Regions from separate parts of the Flavonifractor sp. An91 genome, predicted to be linked through region 1. Evidence: riboswitches for the same ligand, from Rfam matches in the RefSeq annotation. Region 1 holds a riboswitch; each other region holds the start of a gene.

Region 1 (7,417 bases):
AGAGGAATGGCCGGGTCCTCCTCCATGGGCAGGTCCTTGCAGCTGTGTACCGTCAGATCCACCCGGCCGTCCAGCAACGCGGCGTCCAGCTCCTTCACGAAGAGGCCCTTGCCGCCGATCTTGTCCAGGGTGCGGTCCAGGATCTTGTCGCCGGTGGTCTTCATGGTCACCAGCTCCAGGGTGATCTCCGAATGATGGGCCCGGATGGCCTCCATCACCAGCTCCGACTGAACGACAGCCAGCCTGCTCTCCCGGCTGCCCAAGCGTATGGTCCTCATTCCAATCCCTCCAGTACGGCCCGGATGGCCTTGGCGGCCCGGGCGGTGCGGGCGTGGTCGTCTCCCCGCCCGGCCACCCCGGCCACGATGTTGTCCCCGGTGCAGATGGCGGGGAAAAAGAAGGTACACTCCTCCGGAGCGTCGGCCACGCTCACCGGAATACCCAGAGCCCGGGCCTCCTCCCCCACAGCGCGGTTGACAGAGCGGTCGTTGGTGGCGGCCACCGCAATGGCGGCCCCCGCCAGATCGCCCGGGGCATAGGGCCGTCCCTCCCACTGTATGCGCCCGTCCAGAGGCTTACACCTGGGGGCGATAACGGTGACCTCCGCCCCGAAGCGGGCCAATACCTCCGCCCGGCGGCAGGCCACCACGCCGCCGCCGATGACCACGGCAGTTTTCCCCACCAGGTCGATGAAAAGTGGAAAACGGAAGTGCTTTTCCGGCGGTAAGGTCCACCGGGGCTTGGCGGCAGTATGCACTTCAATCTTGGCGGCGCACCGCTCCAGATCCTCCGGGGTCAGGTTGTCCTTCAAACCGCCGGACAGCAGATCCACCGCCCGGCTTACCGCCAGCTCCACCAGTTCCCGGGCCTCCGGTCCCTCCAGGTCGGTGGACAGCACCCTTGCGGCCACCGCCTGCTTCACCCGCTCCAGGCCGGGCAGGCAATTCTTATAGTTTTCCCACTGGCTCAGCCGGTCCAGATACTTTTCCACAATGGCCGCCGCCTCCGGTGGAAGTTCCCGGCTTGTGTCCACCCCCAGGTCGTCCACATTATAGAGGGTGAATCCGGGCAGGGTGGCAACCTGGGGCTCGATATCCCGGGGGATGGCCAGGTCGGCCAGCACATGAGGGGGCCGGGACAGCTCCGCCAGTTCCCAGGCCGTCACAGTGTAGTGGGGGCTGGTGGTGGCGGAGATGACCAGGTCCATGCCCTCCATGGCCTGATACCGCTCCTCATAGGGGGTGACGGTGCACCCGGCGGGCACCACCGTCTCCCCGTGGTGATAGCTGCGCAGGGTCACGGTGACGGCACATCCCGCCTCGTAGAGGAGGGAGGCAGACAGTCGCCCCATCTCTCCGTTACCGATGACCAGGGCCTTCCGGCCCTTCAGGCCTTCCAGATGGGCGGATAGCCGGTCCACGGCGGACCGGGCCGCCGACCGGGGTACCCCAATGAAACGGACTTTGGTCTTGATCTCTTTACCGGCGGCGGCGGCGTTGCGGAACAGGGTCTCCAATACCCCGTCCGCCGTGCCTACCTCACGGGCAGCCTGAACCGAGCCCTTCACCTGGGTGACAATCTGATCCTCCCCCCAGATCTGGGAGCGCAGGCCGCCGGCCACCTCCATCAGGTGGCGGGCCGCCTCCTCCCCCGTCCGGGTGACAAAAGCAGCCTCAAAGGGGGCGTACTCCACCCCCGCCTCGGCGCACAGCAGCCGTCCCGGGTCGGGCATGGGCCCCTCCCCGCAGGACAGGTAGAGCTCAGTGCGGTTGCAGGTGGACAGCAGCACGCAGCCCTCCACCCCTTCCCGGCGGGACAGGCGGCGGTCCAGCTCCAGCACCTGATTGCGGGTGAAGGACAGCTGTTCCCGCAGGTCGATGGGGGCTTTATGCCAGTCCAGCCCGGTCATAATGAGCTTCACGCCTCTTCCCCCTTTTTCACCAGCACCACCGAGAAGTAGCCGCTGCCCTCCTCCAGGTCGGCAAAGCGGGGACACACCAGTTCCCCCTCCATGCCGCAGTTGGCCACCAGGGAAGCCCGGCCCAGCAGGCCGTGCTCCTCCAGGGTGTTTTTCAGGGCACCGATCTCACGGCCCGCCTTCATAAACACCAGGTTGGCGTCCAGGTCCAGGCAGTCGGACACATCCTTGTGGGAAGCGGGGACGATGAGCAGCCGCTCGCCCTTCTCGCACAGGGCCATGTTCAGCTTGGCGGCCACCGCGCAGAAAGAGGGCACGCCGGGGATGATCTGGGCGTCATACCCCCGGGCCGCCACCTTCTTGTGGAGGTAGAGATAGGTGGAGTACACCGTGGGGTCCCCCAGGGTGATAAAGGCCACGTCCTTACCCCCGTCCAGGGCGGCGCACACCAAGTCGGCGTTGCGCTCATAGGCCCCGTCCAGGGCGGCATGGTCCCGCACCATAGGGGCCTCGCAGGTCAGCAGTTCCTTGCCGTCGGCCAGCTCCCCCACGATATTGAGGGCGGTCTTTTCCCCCCGGCCCGCGTCGGGCACGGCCAGCACCGCCGCCTGGCGGATGATGCGCTCGGCCTTCTTGGTCATCAGCTCGGGATCGCCGGGGCCAACCCCCACGCCGTACAACATTCCTCTCATTGGTTTTCCTCCTTGAGCATTCGCAGGATCTCCCGCCGGGCCGCCCCGATGGTGGCGGCGGACCGGTCGGCGTCCAGACCATCCACCTCCCGCAGCACCTCCATCAGGTGGGCGATGCGGGGCAGACGGAGATGATTGGCACGCAGGGCCGCCGGGTCGGCAAAGAGCTGCTCCGGCGTACCCTCCAGCAGCACCTTGCCGCCCCCCAGCAGGTAGGCGTAGTCGCAGTACAGGGGCACGATGTCCATGTCGTGGGTGGCGATGAGTACCGTCATGCCCAATTCGTCCCGCAGCCGGGCGAGCAGCTTCATGATGTCGCTGACCCCCTGGGGGTCCAGCCCGGCGGTAGGTTCATCCAGAATGAGCACCTCCGGCTCCATCACCAACACACCGGCGATGGCCACCCGCTTCTTCTGTCCGTAGGACAGGGCGTGGGTGGGTTTGTCCCGCAGATGGGACACTCCGGTGCGCTCCAGGGCGTCCTCCACCCGGCGGCGGACCTCCTCCGCCGGCAGGCCCAGGTTCACCCCGCCGAAGGACACGTCCCGGTACACGTCGGCGGAGAAGAGCTGGTCGTCCGGGTCCTGGAACACGATACCCACCCGGCGGCGCAGCTCCAGCAGGCCCTTCTTGTCATAGCGCACCGGCTGGCTCCCCAGCACCACCTTGCCGCTCTTGGGGGTGAGCACCCCGTTGAGGCTGAGGAATAGGGTGGACTTGCCCGCCCCGTTGGCCCCCAGGATACCGGTGACCTTCCCTTTTTCTGCGGCAAAGGTGATATGGTCCAGGGCCACAGTGCCATCTTCATAGGTATAACACAGATCTTCTGCCTGGATGGCCTTCACGGCAGCAGCCTCCCTTCCACAAACCAAATGGCGATCTGTCCCGCCGCCGCAAATACGGTGAGGGGGAGCAGCCCCCACCCCGGACGGTAGGCGTCGTTCAGGGTGGTGAGACTGCCGGTATAGCCCCGGGACTCCAGGGCGGTATAGATACGGTCGGCCTTCCGCCAGGCCCGCAGGAACACCATGGAGGCCAGCATCCCCAGAGAGGACACCGACCGGCGGAACCCCCGGTAGCCCAGCCGGGAATCCTGGGCGGTGCGGATGTTGGCAGCCGTCTCCGCCAGCACGAAAATGAAGCGGTAAATGAGCTCCATCAGCTCCACCAGCAGCTTGGGCACATGGAGCTTCTCCAGGGCCATGGTCAGATCGGTAACGGGGGTATTGAGGGAGAGAAAGTACATACATCCCACCGCCCCCAGGGCCTTGCAGAAGATCCGGCCGCCCAGCCAAAGGCCATCCACGGTAAAGCCCCACAAACTGTTGCCCACCGGAATAGCTGCCACCATCTCCGTCCCAGCGGGGTAGGCCCCCGCCACGATGGTAAGGCAGCCGATGACCAGAAAGATCAGCGGCACCTTTAAAAAATGGAGGTACACCCTGGGGGACAGTCCCCCCAGGGTGGTGATAAGCCCCCCCATCAGAACCAGGGTAAACAGGCCCACCGCCACGCTGTCGCAGCACAGGCAGATCACCAGAGCGACTACCGTCAGCAGCAGCTTGGGCATGGGAGACACCCGCCGCAGGCGGGACTGATAGGCGTAGCGGTCGGTGCCCATGGTCAGTTCGTTCCTTTCTCTTTTCCGTCCGGCTTCTTGGTGATGCGGCCCAGAATGAAGCCCACCACACCGGCGCCGATGGCAGCCTGGAGGGCAAAGAGCATAGACTCCACCTCGCCGCTGGCGGGCTCCAGAATGGGCTCAAACCAGGGCTCATAGTCGGGGTTAAGCTCCATAATGGCCTCCTCAGCCTGGCCGTCGGCTCCGCCGAACTCGGCATTGGGCAGCAGCCACAGGGGCACGGCGGCAATGACCACCACCAACAGGATCAAAATCAAATTTTTCTGCCAAACTTTCATATCCGTCCCCTCCTTACAGCACCTGCAGCTCATGCAGCTCGGTCTTGCTGTACTTCTCCAGCACGTTGAAGATCACCACGGTAAGCAGGCCCTCGGCAATGGCCAGAGGGATCTGGGTCACGGCAAAGATGGTGAGGAACTTCACCATGCCGCCGTTGATGACCCCCAGCTGGACCGAAGTGACCACATAGGTGAAGAGGTCACCCAGGGCGGCGGCGGCAAACACCGCCACAGCGGCAGGAGCCTTGGCCTTCCGCAGCAGCTTATAGACCAGCCAGGACACGATGGGCCCGGCAATGGCCATGGAGAATACGTTGGCGCCCAGGGTGGTGAGGCCGCCGTGGGCCAGCAGCAGGGCCTGGAAGAGCAGCACGATCAGCCCCAGCACCGTCATGACCAGGGGCCCGAACAGGATGGCGCCCAGGCCCACACCGGTGGGGTGGGAGCAGGAGCCGGACACCGAGGGGATCTTCAGGGCGGACAGCACGAAGGCGAAGGCGCCGCACATGGCCAGCAGGATCTTGGCCCGGGGGGCCTGATCGATCTTCTTCTTGATGGAGAAGAAGCCGGCCACCACGAAGGGCACGCACACCGCGCCCCAGCCAATGGCCCAGTTCACCGGCAGCATACCCTCGGCGATGTGCATGGCGGAGGCGCTCATGGTCATCAGACCCAGCAGCCCCACCAGCACCGCCGCGGCGCGGACGGTTTTGTTGGCAGTCAGAGTTTTCATGGTTGTCTCATCCTTTCCTATCACTCGTAGGTGGGTGGTTTCCGGGCCGGGCAAGGTTTTCCGGCTTGAGCCTCTCTGCCGCCGCGCGTCTTCCCAGGTTTTCCCAGTGACATGGTGCCCGGCGGCTCTTCTCTTACGGCAGCGGGACTGCGCGGGATTTGCACCCGGCTTCCCTTTTCCCGGCCCTCTATGCAAACAGGCTTACGCCTGGAGTTGTTTGGCCTCTCCGGCGTGCTTGACGAAGAGGGCCTGGATACTGGGAAACTCTCCCAGGCCCTGGAGCACGCAGTTGACGGCGTAGCCCTCTTGTTCCAGCAGGGACTTCCAGGAGTCCTCCTCCTCCCCCGCCAGATCGTTTTTGGCATGGTCGCCCGCCACGATCATCAGGGGGCGCAGCTCTACGTTTGTGGCACCCAGCTCTTGGATACGGCGCACCGCCTCCCCAAAGCCGGGGTAGCCCTCCACCGTGCCGATGACCACGTCCTTCCGGCCCATATCCCGGAACACATACTCCAGCAGGGCGTAACAGGAGTTGGCAAAGTGCTCGGTGCCGTGGCCCATGTAGAGGATGGCTTTGCCCTCCTCTGCCTGGGGCAGGTCTTGGAGCAGGGCCCCCACCGCGTCCAGGTAGTCCCCCGTCTCGGTGAGCAGGGGGCGGCCGAAGGTCAGCTTCTCAAACCGGCCCTCGAAGGGGCCGGCCAGAGCCATCATCTTGTCGTACTCGTCGCCGTTCATGATGTGGGTGGGCTGGACCAGCACGTCGGTGTATCCCTCCGCCGCCAGCTTCTCCAGGGCGGCGGGTACGTCGTCGATGTGGGTGCCCTCCCGCTCCAGCTTTCTCAAAATCATACCGCTGGTGAAGGCCCGGCGAAGAGTGCGCTCCGGAAAGGCGGCGGCCAGGGCCTTCTCGATGGCGGTGATGGTCTTTTCCAGGGTATCCCGGTGGCTGGTGCCGAAGGACACCGCCAGAAGGGCTTGTTGTTTCATATCCTTCACTCCCGTACGTTGTTGCTGGCCTGGTAGAGCAGGGCGTTGCAGATGGCAGCGGCGATGTTGCTGCCCCCCTTGCGGCCCCGGGCCACGATGTGGGGGGTGTCCATGGTGAGCAGCAGCTCCTTGCTCTCCACCACGTTGACAAAGCCCACCGGCACGCCGATCACCAGAGCGGGGGCCATCTTCCCCTCCTCGATGAGCTCACAGGCCCGCACCAGAGCGGTGGGGGCGTTGCCGATGGCCAACACCAGGGGGCCCTCCAGCTGAGCGGCCCGCTCCATGGACACGGTGGCCCGGGTCTCCCCCCGCTCCTTGGCCTCAGCGGCCACGTCCGGGTCGGACATGAAGCATACGGCCTTGCCGCCGAACTTCTCCAGCACCCTCTTATTGACGCCGGAGAAGGCCATCTGGGTGTCGGTGACGATGGTGCAGCCCCCCTTGATGGCGGCGATGCCCGCCGCCACCGCATCCGGGGAGAACACCAGATTGTCGGCATAGTCGAAGTCGGCGCTGGTGTGGATAGCCCGCTTGATGATGGGCAGCTGGTCGGCGGGAAACACCCGGTCCCCCAGCTCCTGGCCGATGATCTCCATGCTTCTGGCCTCAATGTCAGCGGGGGCCACCCGCTGCAACTCTATCTTTTTCATGGGTCATTCCTCCCCGTTCAGGATGCGGTAGATCCGCTCCATGTCCAGACTGGCCCGCAGGCCGTCCGCCAGCTTGTCGTACTGCCGCTGGGCGTACTCCTGCCAGTCCACGCTGGCGGCCTGGCCTTCCAAACCCTTGGCCTTCAGCAGGCAGTTCACCAGAGCGGAGGCCGCTCCAGCCTTATCAAAAATGCCGTGGACGTAGCAGCCCCACACGTTGCCCGCGCTGAGGCCGTCGGTATGGACCTCCCCGGTCTGGGTGGCAAACCGTACCAGCGGGGCGGCGGCGCTCTCCGTCTTGCCCATGTGGATCTCATAGCCCTCAAAGGCCACACCGGCCATGGGGGCAAAGATACCGTCGGCAGCGGCAAAGGTGCCGGTCACCCGGGTGCGGGTCTTTTCCCCCTGGAACACAGTCTCAGAGGGCAGCAGGCCCAGCCCCGCCAGGGTGCCGCCTCCCTCCACCCCATCAGGGTCGGAGACGGTATTGCCCAGCATCTGATAGCCGCCGCAG
Region 2 (7,417 bases), on a different contig from region 1:
AACAGCGCAGCCGCGGATGCTGCTGCCTTTCTGCGCTCGGCCGGCGATGGCGCCCAGACTGACAGAACCATAGGAGGGGCCGTAGTTCGTGACACTGCCCTCAAAAGCGCAGTTTTCCACAGTTCCCGAAAGCGTGCTGACAATGCCGCCCAGGTGACCGCTGTCGGTAATGCTGCCCATTACCACAAGATTTTTGACGGTTCCATTTGCGTCCACTGAGTCAAAGAGCGGCGCGGTGACGCCGGAGATTACATGCCCGCCGCCGTCCAGAGTTCCGGCAAATTGCTTGATGCCGGTCCAGGGCTTTCCGTTGAGATTGATATTGGCAGTCAGTTGACCCTTAAGGCCGGTTTCGCTCTCTGTCTGCTGGGCAAACCAGGCCAACTCCGCCGCACTGCCGATCTGGTAGACGCCTTCTGCCTGCGTGGGCTCGGTCACAGCTGTGCCGTCCCAGCCCTCACCGGCATCCGTCAGGGCGCTCACTTCGATGGTGCGTTCCTCCGTCAGCGTAAAGCTGCCGCGGCTGGGCAGGCAGTTCGTCTTGGTGACTTCATAAGAGTAAGTCTCTCCGGCAGGCAGGGTAAACACATTTCCCTGACGGAAGGCATCCATGCTGCCGGCGGTGGGGTGCGTTACCGTAAGGGAAGCGCCCTCCGGCATCCGGAAGGTCACCTTGCAAGTCGGAAGTTTGTTCAGAGAGACGGTCACGCTGCTCTGGTCGGGAATCGAAAAGCTGCCCTGGGTCGTCTCGTATCCGAAAGCCGAGGCGGTATATTTATACGCGCCCTCCGGCAGAAGATAGGTGCCGTCACTCTGGGGCGCAACGGTCTCTCCCTTGGAATTGCGCACCGTAAAGGCGCCGCCCTCCGGCAGGCCGGTATAGGTCAGCGGGTACAGAGCGGTCACACGGAAATTTTTGAGGTAAACCGCATCACTGCCTTGATTTCCACCGCTGTCCTTTTCATATTGAAAGGTCAGGGAGTCGCCGGCGGCTACGGAAACAGCAAACTGCGTCCATTCCCCATTGCCGCTGGCAGTGATCAACGTGTCCGTCCCATGCTTCAGCGTGAATTTGTCATAATTCGCTTCCGAAGACACCCGATAAGCAAAATCCAGCCGGGCAGCCTGGGAGAAGGTGAGGGTCATGGCAGCGGACGAACTGCTCGTTCCGGCGTTATCGGATATTAGCCCGCCGTCCTGCTCCCTGTCCCGGACAAAGCCGTAGCGTGTGCCGTTCTCGGCGGTTATGGCAGGGGAAATTGCCTTAAAGTAGTCGGAAAGTGTCCACTGGCGTTCCAGGGTCACCGGGACGGTGACCGGTTCCTCTCCCACCGTAAAGGAACCGCTGGCCGGCTCACAGCCCTCGCAGCTGATCGTGTAGGTGTATTCGCCGGCCGGCAGCTGATACACATTGGCCTCGTCTCCGCTGTGGGCGACCGGTTCCCCCTGGAAGAGGACGCTGATCGTATACGGCGCGGAAATGTCCTCCGGACGGGTAATCTGGAACGTGACGGCTTGCCGGGTGCTGGCATCCAGCGTCACCGCCTGCTTCACGTCAGCGCCGTCCACGGTGATCTGCCCCATCCGCTCCGCATAGCCAAAGCAGGATACCGTGTAGTCATATGTGCCGTCGGCCAGCGCATAGATCACTGTTCCATTGCTGTTGGAGACAGGTTCGATAGTTTCTTCGCCGTTCTGTGCTTTCAGGATCATCTGGGCATTTTCCGGACTAAGGGTAAATGTCGCGGTATGCTGGGTTTCCAGCGTAAAGTCTCTCAGATAGACGCAGTCGTCTCCCTTGTCACCACTGGAGTCCTTGACATAGGTCAGCGTGACCATGTCGCCGCCTTTTACATCCAGGGTGTGCTTCGTCCAGTCTATTTCTCCGCCGACTTTGGAGCCTTTATTGATGACGAGACCGTCATATATAGTCCAGGAACCCTCGGACGACACCTTGTACCAGAAGGAAAGGCTGCCCTGGGCAACGGATTCGTCAATCGTAATGGTCACGGTGACCTGCGAATTGCCCTGCCCCTTGCTGTTGGAGCGGAGAACGCCGTCCTCTTCCACAAACTCCTGACCGGGCTCTCCTTGATACTTGTCGTTATGGGTGTATACCACCTGGGCTTTCCCGGCCAGAGCGTTGAACACGGTACTGGGGAAGGGTTTTTCTGCTACGGAAACCTGGAATTCTGCTCTGCTTCCGTAATAGGTAACCATAACGGTCTTTACCCCGGCTGCCGAGGAATCAAAGCCGCTGACAGTGAAGCCCTCGGAGACTTCCCCGGTGGAGCCGTCGGAGTAGCTGACTGTCACTACAAGGCCGGCAGTGTCCAGTGCGTCACCAACATAATAGGCCGTCTTGGCGGGCTGGGTTTTGACCGCAATGCCGGTGACCGTTTTCAGGGAAACCGTCTCAATTTTGCTCTCGGAAAGAGAAATGCTTCCCTGCGCGCCTTCCACCTGCTCCGATGCCGGCGTCACCACGTAGTCATAGGTCTTGTTCAGAAGCAGGGTATAGATTCCGTTTTGTCCGGCGGTCATTTCCTGGCCGTCCAGCGTCACGGTGATGGTGTAATCCTCCGCACCGTCAATCTGGAAGCGCAGGGTACCCCACTGGCTCTCGTCCTGTTGAAGGGTGATGGAACCTACCTGGATTTCCGCACTGCTGTTGGCCTGCTCTTCGGAAATGGTAAGCGCTCCGTTCTGGGATGTATAGCCCTCACAGCTGACCGTGTAGGTGTAGCTGCCGGCGGCCAGGGAGGCGGTTCGCGTCTCCCCCTGGCTGGAGGAATACACGACGGTGTCGCCACTGCGGATGGTCAGTTCTGCCGCGGACGGCGCGATGGTAAACACAGCGGAAGCGGTCGAGATCTGCCAGGACAGAACCGGATACTCCCCGGCCTTTACTCGGAAGCCCTCGCCCAACACGGTGGCAAAGTCCGCACCCTTCATCTCCTCCGATGTTTTAGCAGCAGCCGTCTGGTTGTTGCCGTTGATACCAGTGGTGCAGCTGGAATCCAGATAATGGCAGTTTTCCGCTGTGGAATTGTACATCCATCCGGCAATGGCGCCAAAATTGGTGGCCTTTTCCTGCACGGTAATGGCACCAGTGCTATAACAGTTGTTCAGGCTGCTGCCGCGACCGTAATCATCTCCTGCGTAGCCGACGATACCGCCCAGGTTTGCACCGGAACGGTTCCGTTGGCTGGAAATCTCACCCTGGTTATAGCAGTTGGTAATGGCTGTGGCCTTGATTTGACCGGCAATACCGCCGGCGTAGCGCTCCCCCCCGCTGAGCGCCACGCTGCCGGTGTTGCCGCAGCTGGTGATGCTGCCGCCGATACACTGTCCCGCGATGCCGGCCGCATACTCGCTGCTGGCGGTGACGGACGCTGTATTCAGGCAGTTTTCAATCGTACCGGCGCTGAGGCCCGCGATACCGCCCACCTGATCGGTACCACTGACCGAACCGTCAGTGATGATATTGTGGATGGTCGCGCCGGAGGACAACTCGGAAAAGAGCCCCAGCTTGCTGTCGCCGGAGATGGCGAGGGTTACCTTGTGCCCTCCGCCATCAAAGCTGCCGCTGAAAGCCTGCCCATAGGGAGCGGACACCGTAATGTCACTTGTCAGAATATAATTCCCACTTGGATCCATGGCGGCAAAATCCTCGGGGCTAGACACCGGCTGCACCGTGCCGGAGGCCAGTGCCGCCGACGGCAGAAGGCCGAGGGTCAGGCACAGCACCAGGAAAAACGAAAGAATCCTTTTTTTCACAAAGCTCCACTCCTTTAAACCATTTTATAAAAACTGTTTTTAAAAAACAGGGCTTTTGGAACGGGGCCGTACCTGACAAAAAAGGAGCGGACAATTCTGTCCGCTCCTGTGTCGTCACTGCGTGAAAGCGACAACACAAACGTGCTGCCGCATAAGGCGTTTTTGTCAGAGCAGCCCCGGAGATCCGGGGGTAAGCTCTTAGTAGGTCTTCTGACTGATGTGTCCAGGCGGAGCTATGCCCGCCAACGCAAATCCGCCGCCTTCCCAGCTAAGCCATTACAGCCGCCAGTGACCTGCTTTCGCAGAAAACGGATTTGCTCCACAATCACAGCTATAGAATCGCCCCTTTGCCGCCGTTTTCACGGACGGGTCGCGGACGAAACATGTCCAGGATTCTCACCTGATTCCCTTGTTCAGAAACAAGGATGCGTGTCCAGCTCATAAAAGCCGGGTCGCGCATTTGCCACAAAAGCCGGATTTCATATTTAATTTTCCTTGTTGCTTTTGCATTATAGCACAAGCCGTACCAAAATGCTATTCTGTTTTTGCTATTTTTTAAATTTCTTCAGAGAGGAGCCCTTGGAACTCTGTTTCTAAACAAACTAAAGAGCGTTTGACAACCTGCATAAGGCGTGCTATGCTATATTTAGATTCATTCTTGGTTCCAGGCCCGGCGTTTGCCGCCGGTTTGAAAATTTCATATCACTGTATCTATTGCATGGTGTGGCTGTTTGCTGTAACGATCCTGCCGACAAGGATCAGGCAGCAGCTAAAACGAATGGGATATCCAAGTCCCGCGCGACCGGCACTGTGTACGTGAGGCCATTCCGAAGCGGCGTATGCCGTCTGGACGAAAGTCCGCCATTGCAGGGAACGACCCTGTGAGAAGGTAGGAAATGGACGCAGAGAGCCAAGCTCTCATAACGTAAGTCAGGAGACTTGCACCATGGCAGGATGCAGGGGGAAACAGCGGGCGTGTCCTCCGTTGTATACGTTGCTTTGCTCGCTGGCCTTCTTGTTAGGGCCAGCGTGTTTTTGTCAGAAGGAGGTGCCGTCCGGGCACCTCCTTTTTCTGTTTCACCGCCGGTCAGGGTATCACATGAGTGATGTGTCAATCAGTAAAATGAAAGGAGAAGCGGTATGGAATCATCGACGTCCGAAAAGCACTTTCAGTTCTTTTCCAACAGCAAATGCGAATACTTCCCCTTCCACCCCACCAATGACCCGGAAAACTTTAACTGCCTGTTCTGCTACTGCCCGCTGCATGCACTGGGAGACAAATGCGGCGGAAACTTCACCTATATTGCCGGGGGGATTAAGGATTGCAGCGGCTGCTTGATTCCCCATCGCAGGGAGGGTTATGACTATATCATCGGCAAGTATGGCGAGATCAAAAAACTGGCGCAAAAAACCAACTGACAGGAGGCAAGCGTTATGATAAGTCGAACCTGGTTTGAAAATCCGGATCATGTGGTATACGCCGTAAAGGATGAGGTGATCCCCCGACTCTCCCGGGAGCTGGGAATCAGCGATCTGGCCCAGCGGATCGAGGATTTCAGCAAGGCTCCCACTCAGGAGGGGGAAAACATCAAGGGGCTCAAACGCACCACCTTGAAGCTGATGGTTCCCAACCTGGTTTTCCGGGAGCCCATCGAAATGGGTGAAAATGTATGGATCTATATGGGTGAGCTCTGTCCGGCCTATTGTTTGTACACGCCCTGGGAAAAATAGAAAAAGCACATGGCCTGTACCCGACGCAGGGACAGGCCATGTGCTTTTCTGTATGTCCGAATACCGTTAAGATACCTGCTCCCAACGCTTGAGGGAGGCCATCATATATGAGGCTACATCCATATCATAAACCTCATGGAGAAACGCTCTTGTCAGAACCATATTGGCAGGCCCCATCCCTGCCACAGAACCATTTTTCAAAAACAGAAGCTGATCAGAAAGCATCAGAGAAAGATTGATGTCATGGAGTACTCCGATGACCGTCCGTCCTTTTTCCTGAGACCAGTTTTTAAGATAGCTTACCAGTTCTGTCTGATGCTTCAGATCCAGGTGGTTGGTGGGTTCATCCAGTAAAATGATCTCCGGTTCCTGGGCCAGCGTCCGGGCCAAAAATACCCGCTGGAGCTGACCGCCCGACAGTTCGGAGATCTGACACTCCTTCAGTGACTCCAACCCGGTGGCCCGCAAGTACTGCTCCACACACTGCTTGTCCTCTCTGGAAGGGGATGCAAAAAGCCCCCGGCGCAGCTTCTGATACCGGCCCATCATCACTGTTTCATAGACAGAAAAGGAAAAATAGACGGTGCTCATTTGGCTCATCATGGCCATGTGAGACGCAATCTCCGGCCGGCGCATGGCGGCCACCGGCTTCCCATCCAGGGTCAGTTCCCCGCGACTGTCCAGAAGCCCGGAGATGGTACGCAGCAATGTGCTTTTCCCGCAGCCGTTTGGCCCCAGAATGCACAGATTTTGTCCCAGAGGCAAATCAAAGGTAATATCGTGCAGAATGTCTCCGTTTCCATATCCGGCACAAATATTTTTCAGATGCAGCATGGAAACTCCACCTCATTTCAGCTTTCTGCCGCGGAAGAACACCAGTGCGAAGAAGGGAGCGCCTACCAGTGCCGTCACGGCCCCTACAGGAATAATCGTGGGCGCCATCACCGTGCGGGAAATCAACTCCGCCAACATCAGAAATGTGCCGCCGAACAAAGCGGACAAGGGCAGCACTAGACGGTGGGAGGAACCGAAGATCCGCCGCACAACATGGGGCGCGATCAGATCCACAAAACCAATAACACCCACCAGCGACACCGCCGTGCCGGTCAGCAGGGCGGCAATGCCGATCAAAAGGAGTTTGATCCGCTTGAGATCCACGCCGATGGACATGGCCTGCTCCTCTCCAAAGCTCATGATATCCATCTCCGGAGTAAAGCGCTGCAATACCAGCATGGAGATGACCAGAACCGGGAACATCACTGCCACATGGGACCAGTTCCGGCCAGTGAAGCCGCCCATCTGCCAGAAGACCATCTGCTGCAGGTGCTCCCGGGACAGAGCGGTGATCAGCGTCAGAATGGCGTTGACAAAGAGAGAGAACACCATACCCACCAGGATGACCGTCTGATTCTCCATCTTGCCGTCCAGCCGGGCGGCAAAGGCCAGGGCCAGAAACACCGTGGCCAGCCCCCCGGAAAAGCCCGCTGCCGGCAGGGTGAACAGGCTCCCCAGAAGCGGGAACGTAACGCCTGTGACCATCACCAGAGCTGCGCAGAGGCTGGCGCCGGAGGAAACGCCCAGGGTATAGGAGGACGCCAGCGGATTTTTCAAAATGGACTGCATGACGGTACCGCTGGCGGACAGAGCCGCGCCGGTCAGAAAGGCCAGCACCGCCCTCGGAAAGCGCATTCCCCATACGATTGCGCTGAGGTTGGGGTCAATGGTACCAGACTTGCCGGACAACTTGGCCATTAAAATCTCCGCCACCTGCCCAGGGGTGAGATTCACAGAACCGACGGCGATGCTACCCACCAAAACGAGCAGCGTTATGGCGACAGCAAATAGGATTTTGACCGTCCGCTTCATGCCGCCTCTCCCGCGGCAAAGGGATCTTCGATCCCGGTAT
Region 3 (7,417 bases), on a different contig from region 1:
GCCGGGCGGCAACTCATCCGGCCCCAGAGGCACCTTCACATCGGTGCGGTCAGGGCCGTAAATAGCCCTGTGCAGGGCCATCACCGGGGCCAGATCCGCGGGCAGTTCCGGCAGAAAGGTGGTAAACCTCATCCCACAGGTGGCCATATCGTAGGCAGGCACAAAACCGCACCGCTCATAAAACCGAAGCCGCCGCTGCCGTAGCGCATTCTCCGCCAGATCGTCCCCTTCCACTGGCCGCTCCGCCTCAATGAGCAGCAGAGACTTCCCCGCCAGCTGCTCCACCAGCATCCGGACAATCTGACCGCCCAGGCCTCCATTCCGCCGGGCGGCGGTCACCCCCAGATAGTCCAGCAGAATGCAGCTTTTGTCGGCGGGTTCCATCCAAAGGGTGGCGTAGCCCAGCAGGGTGTCACCGTCAAAGAGGCCCCACACCTCATAGCGCCCCTGGTCCATCAGAGCCAGAATGTCCCCAAAGGGCTTGCGCTCATTGGGCGGAAATGCTTCGGTCAGTTCCTGTTCATACCAGGGGATCAGCTCCCTGTCGGTCAGCCTCCTCAACTCCACAGCAGGCTCCTTTCAGCCCTTGGCCTCCGCCCAGCTCTTCCCGGCATGAGCCTCGGCAATGAGAGGCAGGGCCAGCTGCACCACCTGCTCCATCTCGTTCTCCAGCAGAGCCTTGACCCGGTCGGTCTCCCCTTCCGGGCACTCCACGATGAGTTCGTCGTGGACTTGAAGAATCAGTCTTGCCTCCAACCCCTCGACCCGCAGCTTGTCACGCACCCGGATCATGGCCAGCTTGATGATATCGGCGGCGGTACCCTGGATGGGCATATTCAGGGCCACCCGCTCCCCGAAGGAGCGCATATTGAAGTTGGAGGATTTCAGCTCGGGCAGCCAACGGCGGCGGCCCATGAGGGTAGACACATAGCCGTCTGCCTTGGCCTGCTCCACCACCTGGGTCATATAGGCGTGGACGCCGGAGTACTTCTCAAAGTACTTCTCCATATACTCCTTGGCCTCCGCCCGGGTCACCCCGATGTCCTGAGACAGGGAGAAGTCGGAGATACCGTAGACAATACCGAAGTTCACCGCCTTGGCCCGGCGGCGCATCTCGTGGGTCACATCTTCAGGAGCCACCCCAAACACCTGGGAAGCGGTAACGGTGTGGATGTCCTCCCCGGAGCGGAAGGCGGCGATCATGTGCTCGTCCCCGGCAATGTGGGCCAACAGCCGCAGCTCGATCTGGGAGTAGTCGGCGTCCACCAGCATCTTTCCCGCCGGAGCCACAAACATCTTCCGCAGCTCCGCCCCCAGTTCGGTGCGGACGGGGATGTTTTGCAGGTTGGGCTCGGTAGAACTGAGACGTCCGGTGGCGGTGACGGTGTTCTGGAAGGAGGTGTGAATGCGCCCGTCGGCGGCGATCACCTTGGTGAGCCCGTCCACATAGGTGGACTTCAGTTTGGCCAGCTGACGGTAGTCCAGCACCGCCTCCACAATGGGGTGCTTGTCCCGCAGCTTTTCCAGCACCTCGGCGTTGGTGGAGTAGCCGGTCTTGGTCTTTTTCACCGGGGGCAGGCCCAGTTTGTCAAAGAGGATCTTGCCGAACTGCTGAGTGGAATTGATGTTGAACTGCTCCCCCGCCAGTTCGTAGATCAGGGCCTCATCGGCCTGAATCCGCTCATCCAGCATCTGGCCAAAGGCGGTGAGGGCGTTCCGATCCACCAGCACCCCGGCGTGTTCCATCTCCGCCAGCACCGGGCACAGGGGGAGCTCCACCTCATAGTACAGCTTATCCATACCCAGCTCCGTGAGCCGGGGGGCCATAGCCTCCTTCAACGCGCCGATAAGGGCGCAGTGGGACAGGAAGGCCCCCAGTACCGCCACCTGATCCCCCAATGGCGTCCAGGCGTCCTTGGCCAGGTAGGTATCCTTGGCCTTGGCATACTCATGGTTGAACCACCGCATACCCAAAGTCTCCAGCTCGTAGCTGCCGTCGGTGGGAGCCAGCAGATAGGCCGCCAGAGCCGTATCAAAGACAAAGCCGCCTCCCTCGATGCCCTCGTTCAGCAGTCTGGACAGCAGGGTTTTCACATCGTGGGTGTTCTTCTTGATGTCAGGAGCAAAGAGGGCTTTCAAAACGCTGTTATACCCCTCCAGCTGGTCAGCCCGGAGAATGGCGGCGTGGCTATCCTGCTCACTCTCCCAGTGCTCCACCACAACCACGTCCAGAGAGGGCAGGGCCAGCACATCCACGCTGTCTTTCTGCCGCCAGATAGACAACAGCTCCTCTGCCCGGTTCAAATCGGTGACATCTTCACTGGTGCAGGTGCCGGTAAACTGTTCCTCCTGCTGCACCTCCCCCTGAGGCGCGCTGAGGCCCAGCTTGTCGATGAGCTTATTGAACTCCAGCTTGAGGAAAAACTCGTACAGGACGGCGGCATTGGGTTCCTTCCGCAGGTTGGCCTCGGGGGTGAAGTCGATGGGGGCATCGCAGTGGATGAGGGCCAGGTCGTAGGACATTTTAGCCTGGTCTGCCCCTTCGGTCAGTTTCTTAAGCACGGCAGGCTTGGCCTCTACGCTGTCCAGATCCTGATAAATGGCTTCCACGCTGTGGTAGCGCTGGATCAGGTCCATGGCGGTCTTTTCACCGATCCCCTTGACACCGGGGATGTTATCGCTGGTATCCCCCATCAGTGCCTTCAGGTCCACCATGTGGATGGGATCAAAGCCGTAGGCCTCCCGGAAGGCCTCGGGGGTCATCTCCTTGGTGGTGGTCTGGCCCATACGGGTGGACACCAGCTTCACCCGGGTGGTATCGGTGACCAGCTGGAGGGAGTCCTTGTCGCCGGTGACGATGACGGTATTCCACCCGGCGGCGGTATCCTTCACCGAGATGGTACCGATGAGGTCGTCGGCCTCCCAGCCATCCATCTCATAGCGAGGGATGTTCATGGCCTCCAGTACCTGCTTCAGGATAGGCAATTGAGCCGCCAACTCCTCCGGCATCCCCTTCCGCTGGGCCTTATAGCCTTCATAGGCCAGGTGGCGGAAGGTGGGGGCCTTTCGGTCAAAGGTGACACACAGGGCGTCTGGCCGCTCCTCGTCTATCAGCTTGAGCAGGATGTTCACGAAGCCATAGACGGCGTTGGTGGGGGTGCCGTCCTTGGTGGTGAGCAGCTTGATGCCGTAAAAGGCCCGGTTGATGATGGAATTGCCGTCAATGACCATAAGCTTCATGAAAGGACCTCCTGCTGTCCGGCACACCGGACATAAAATCTCAGGTTATAGTATACCAGCTTTCTCCGTCCCATACAAGAGAAACGCCCGCCGGGTCACCTCACAATGGTGACCGCTATGCGTGCCGAGGCCAAATACCCCTCGGCAGAAGCCAGCAGGATATAGATCCTTCTGAGACGGCGGTATCAGGAAGGTCCTTCCCCTCCGGCTTCAGGCATGGCTAACATTCCGCGCCCAATAACGCCGCATATGCCGGCGCACAGACTTGCTCAGCGCAGGAATGCCCAGCAGTTCCAGTCCGGTCTGCCAGGTGCAGCCCACTTGTCTGAACAATACATCCAGCTCCCCGGGCAGCTCCTCCCGGCAGGGAGGCTGACCTGTCCGTCGGACCGCCGCGCAGTACTCCCCCAGTGTTTGTCGGGCATCCTCATCCAGGCATACGCCCCGGGACGCGCACCGCTTCAGGAAGGGCAGGGTGTCCACCCGCTCGGGCCAGTCCGCCGGCCACATCCGCTCTGCCGCCTGCTGGCGGCTCCTGCCCCGGGCCCGCCAACAGGCATGATGGAGGGAACCAAAGCGCTTTTCCAGATACCAGCGGTAGACGCACAGCAGCCGTTCCGGACGGGGCGAACCATTGCGCCCCTCCATGGTCTCCACCAGTGACTCCAATAGTTCTTCGTCGGAAAAGCTGGTATACACCTGTCTGCCAATGGGACATTCCGGGGAAAAATAGAGGGTAAGATCTCCATCCAGCTGCTGAGATAATCCGGGCGTATCGGTCATCTCCTCCTCCAGTTCCGCCAGCCACTGGCGATATTCATTCAATTCCCGCTGGGACAATCTGTTCTTTCCGGTCCGTTCCATAGCTTTACTACCTCCCTGCCGCTGCAAATGGATTCCGGCGGGGACATCTATGGCCCAGGCCATAGCAAAAGAAAAGAGTTTCCCGGACGGGAAACTCTTTTTTCATCAGCTCAAACGCCTGTGCTGTCACGCGCCATTTCCCCGCCGAATATGCGCGTTACCGTCGCGGCTGGCTGGTCTCCTGGCTTGGATTCAACCTTACGCCCGTCTTCCCATCCGTACCCGGACAGTGACCTTATGAGCGCTCGTCATCCTTACAGTAGAGAGGGCTGCTGCGGACTTGCACCGCATTCCCATTGAAAGCTCCGCCCCTGAGGACGGATAGCTACCAACCGCTGATTGGATTCAGTTGTTGTTTCTATTATATCATCTTCGTCCGAAAATACAATGCTTACTTTGGTTACATCCCGCCGTAAGGTCCGTTCCACCCGCCGGGCTGAGGCCGCTGAGGAAAGGCTCCATACACCACCCAGTTATAAAAATTGGCATTGGCCGCCCCCATATAGGGGCCGATCCACAGGCTCAGAATACCCAGGGTGAAGGGAGACAAAATCAGCCATCCCAGGAAGGACAGGTCCTGTACGAACAGTGCCATGATATTGCCCCGCATGGCGCTGCGGCTGTGGCGAATGGCCTCCAGGGCGCCCATCTCCGGGTGGTCCAGCAGAAAGTAGACCGCCAGCCGGTAACGATAGGATATGGCAATCATCCAAACCAGCATGATTAAAGCGCCGACAAGGATCAGGGTGACGCTGTGCATTAGATAGGCCAGGAACACAAAGCCCACATAGACCGCCATACCGATGAGCCCCCACAGGAACACAAACAGGGCCGACAGGAAATTCACAGCCAGTGCCCGTCCTATCGTATAAAAGCCATCCAGCAGATTTCGGTAGCTGGGACCTTCCCGCCGGGTCAATCGCAGGCTATAGGAGGTATATCCGTAATCCATCACCCAGCTATAGAGCGCCAGCAGCAGCTCCATAACCAGAATCACCGCAATACGCTGGGGGGTAAAGATGGCGGTCAGGATCTCTTCCACTTCATAGTTGGTCTCTGTCAGATAAAAATAGGCAGCCTGAAAAGGCTCAGATACAAAATTCAGCACCACACTGCTCAGTACACCGGTCAGCAGCACATACACCAGCGTCACCAGCATGGGGTGGGGATAGGCCCCCCGCATGGCATCCCGTGCCAGCCACTTGGACTCAGGACGGTTATATCCCATGGTACTCCCTCACAATCGTTTCTACCTTGTTGAGGAAATGATACCACATCATGTTTCCGATTGCAACCCGGGCAGCACCACCGTAAAGGTCACGCCCCCCGTCCGGTTGACCGCCCAGCAGCGGCCTCCATGGGCCTCCACCGCCGCCCGGACAATGGCCAGGCCCAAACCGGTACCTCCGTCCGCCCGGCTGCGGCCCTCATCCCCCCGGTAGAAGGGCTCGAACAGGCGGTCCAGATGTTTTTGCGGGATGACGGGGCCGTCGTTGTCCACGGTCAGCGTGATCCGCCGTCCCTTTTGGGCCAGGGCAATGGTCACCGCGCCGCCGGGGGTGCAGTGGCGCAGGGCATTGTCCGCCAGATCATCCACCACTTCTTCCAACCGCAGCCGGTCCCCCAGCATGGATGCCGGGGCCAGTTGAGTACGCAGTTCAATGTTCTTTTCCTCCGCCAGCAGGGACAGCCGTGCAGCACCATTCTCCACCAGAGCAGCCAGATCCAGGGGCTCCCGCTCCACCTTGCCGCCTCTTTCCAGCCGGGCCAGGTCCATCAGGCTCCCCACCAGGGCCGCCATCCGGTCGCTCTCAGCCACCACGGTGTCCAGGTACTGGCCCCGCTTGGCGGGGTCGATGTCCTCCCGCAGGGCCTCGGCATGGGTGCGCAGCACCGCCAGAGGAGTCTTGAGTTCATGGGCCGCCCCCCGGACGAAGGCCCGTTCCCGCCGGATGGCCCGACTCTCCAGCCAGGCGGTGAACAGGGCCAGTGCCACCGCCGCCGCCAGGGTGAGCAGAGCCGCCGGCTCCAGGCCGGCCAGCAGGTAATCCCCCGGCAGGCAATAGTTGGAGGCCACCGGATGCACGCCGTACTCCCTCAGATCGGCGTTTCCATTTCCCTTGTAAATCGTGTAAGTTCCGGTGGAGTATGCGTACATCCACCGGGGATTTTCCGCTTCAACAGCGTCTACCTGCGCCACCATGTCCCGATACTGCTCCAGCCGTCTCGCCGGCCCGCCCCGGCCCGTCAGAGCACAGTAACATTCCAGCCATATGGCCTGAAAGTGCTCCGCCTCCCGGTCGGGAAAGAGTTGGGCGTCGGAATCGGCCAGTACCACCCGCTCCTCCCCAAAGTGCAGAGTGAGGGTCCGGACATAGATCACCTCCCCCTCCTCCCAGCCGGTCAGTTCGATTTTGTCCGGGCCGATACCGGTCCAGAAGCTGTGGTCAGAGTAGCCGTTCAGAATGCGGGCGGCTGCCATCTGCCCCTCCTCGGTCAGGGCCGGGTCAAAGAGGAGATACCGCAGCTCCGTCGTCCCGTCCGGCTGGTACACCGCGCTGCGACCTGCCAGCATCTGGCTCTGTCCCAGCCGCTCCCCCTCCTGGTCGTACACCCGCACAAAGAATTGCCCGCCGTACTTCTTCAGGGTATCGCAGCTGTTCATGGTCAGCATGACGGATAATTCGTCCTTCTCCCAATCTGGAATCTCCCCCTCCTCAGGCGGAGTGGGGATGGAAAAGCTGGTGGTTCCCTGCGTGATGGCATTGGGAAGCTCATACTGCTGACTGATAATGTCCTCCCAACTCCACTGGTGATTGACCCAGAGCATAGCGCCTATGGCCACCCCCCAGAGGAGCAGAGAGACCAGCAGCGATTTGGCAAAGCATCTGAAAAACAGCCGTTTGTCCTTCATATTACTCACCCTCCATCCGATACCCCGCCTTGAATACCGTCTTGATCTGCTTTCCGGCGCTCCCCAGGGCCAAGCGCAGGCTTTTGATCCGCACATCCACCGCCCGCTGGCCTCCCTCGAAGTCGATGCCCCACACCTTGTCCAGCAGCTGGTCCCGGCTGAGCACCTGACCTTTGTTGCGGATGAGGCAGAGCAGCAGATCATATTCCCGGCGGGTCAGGCTTACCGGCTTCCCCGCCACGGTGCAGGTACGCCCCGCCAGATCCAGGGCGATGACCCCGCACCTCAGAGTCTCGCTGTCTCCCGCTCCCCGGCTGCGGCGGATCACCGCCCTTGTCTTGGCCAGCAGCACCGCCAGGGAGAAGGGTTTGGTCACATAGTCATCCGCGCCCAGGGCGT

What was found. Region 1 has a riboswitch for cobalamin ahead of B5G42_RS11835 (energy-coupling factor ABC transporter permease). Riboswitches for the same ligand answer to the same signal wherever they lie in the genome.
Positions count from the first base shown of each region.
Region 2: it holds a riboswitch for cobalamin, as region 1 does, so the genes downstream of both, B5G42_RS14315 (S-layer homology domain-containing protein) here and B5G42_RS11835 (energy-coupling factor ABC transporter permease) in region 1, are expected to answer to the same signal.
Region 3: it holds a riboswitch for cobalamin, as region 1 does, so the genes downstream of both, B5G42_RS02585 (hypothetical protein) here and B5G42_RS11835 (energy-coupling factor ABC transporter permease) in region 1, are expected to answer to the same signal.

Region 1 is NZ_NFHA01000020.1:56,271-63,687, reverse strand. It holds gene hemC (hydroxymethylbilane synthase) at 1-278, opposite strand, end outside; gene B5G42_RS11860 (NAD(P)-dependent oxidoreductase) at 275-1,921, opposite strand; gene cobI (precorrin-2 C(20)-methyltransferase) at 1,918-2,610, opposite strand; gene B5G42_RS11850 (ATP-binding cassette domain-containing protein) at 2,607-3,455, opposite strand; gene cbiQ (cobalt ECF transporter T component CbiQ) at 3,452-4,231, opposite strand; gene B5G42_RS11840 (energy-coupling factor ABC transporter substrate-binding protein) at 4,234-4,530, opposite strand; gene B5G42_RS11835 (energy-coupling factor ABC transporter permease) at 4,544-5,197, opposite strand; cobalamin riboswitch at 5,317-5,441, opposite strand; gene B5G42_RS11830 (sirohydrochlorin cobaltochelatase) at 5,465-6,250, opposite strand; gene B5G42_RS11825 (precorrin-8X methylmutase) at 6,256-6,903, opposite strand; gene B5G42_RS11820 (cobyric acid synthase) at 6,907-7,417, opposite strand, start outside.
Region 2 is NZ_NFHA01000031.1:1,076-8,492, reverse strand. It holds gene B5G42_RS14315 (S-layer homology domain-containing protein) at 1-3,780, opposite strand, end outside; cobalamin riboswitch at 3,963-4,237, opposite strand; cobalamin riboswitch at 4,485-4,742, shown strand; gene B5G42_RS14310 (cysteine-rich small domain-containing protein) at 4,921-5,199, shown strand; gene B5G42_RS14305 (hypothetical protein) at 5,215-5,511, shown strand; gene B5G42_RS14300 (ABC transporter ATP-binding protein) at 5,578-6,345, opposite strand; gene B5G42_RS14295 (FecCD family ABC transporter permease) at 6,358-7,377, opposite strand; gene B5G42_RS14290 (ABC transporter substrate-binding protein) at 7,374-7,417, opposite strand, start outside.
Region 3 is NZ_NFHA01000002.1:178,544-185,960, forward strand. It holds gene B5G42_RS02575 (GNAT family N-acetyltransferase) at 1-567, opposite strand, end outside; gene polA (DNA polymerase I) at 580-3,240, opposite strand; gene B5G42_RS02585 (hypothetical protein) at 3,451-4,104, opposite strand; cobalamin riboswitch at 4,258-4,452, opposite strand; gene B5G42_RS02590 (DUF975 family protein) at 4,505-5,332, opposite strand; gene B5G42_RS02595 (sensor histidine kinase) at 5,381-7,018, opposite strand; gene B5G42_RS02600 (response regulator transcription factor) at 7,020-7,417, opposite strand, start outside.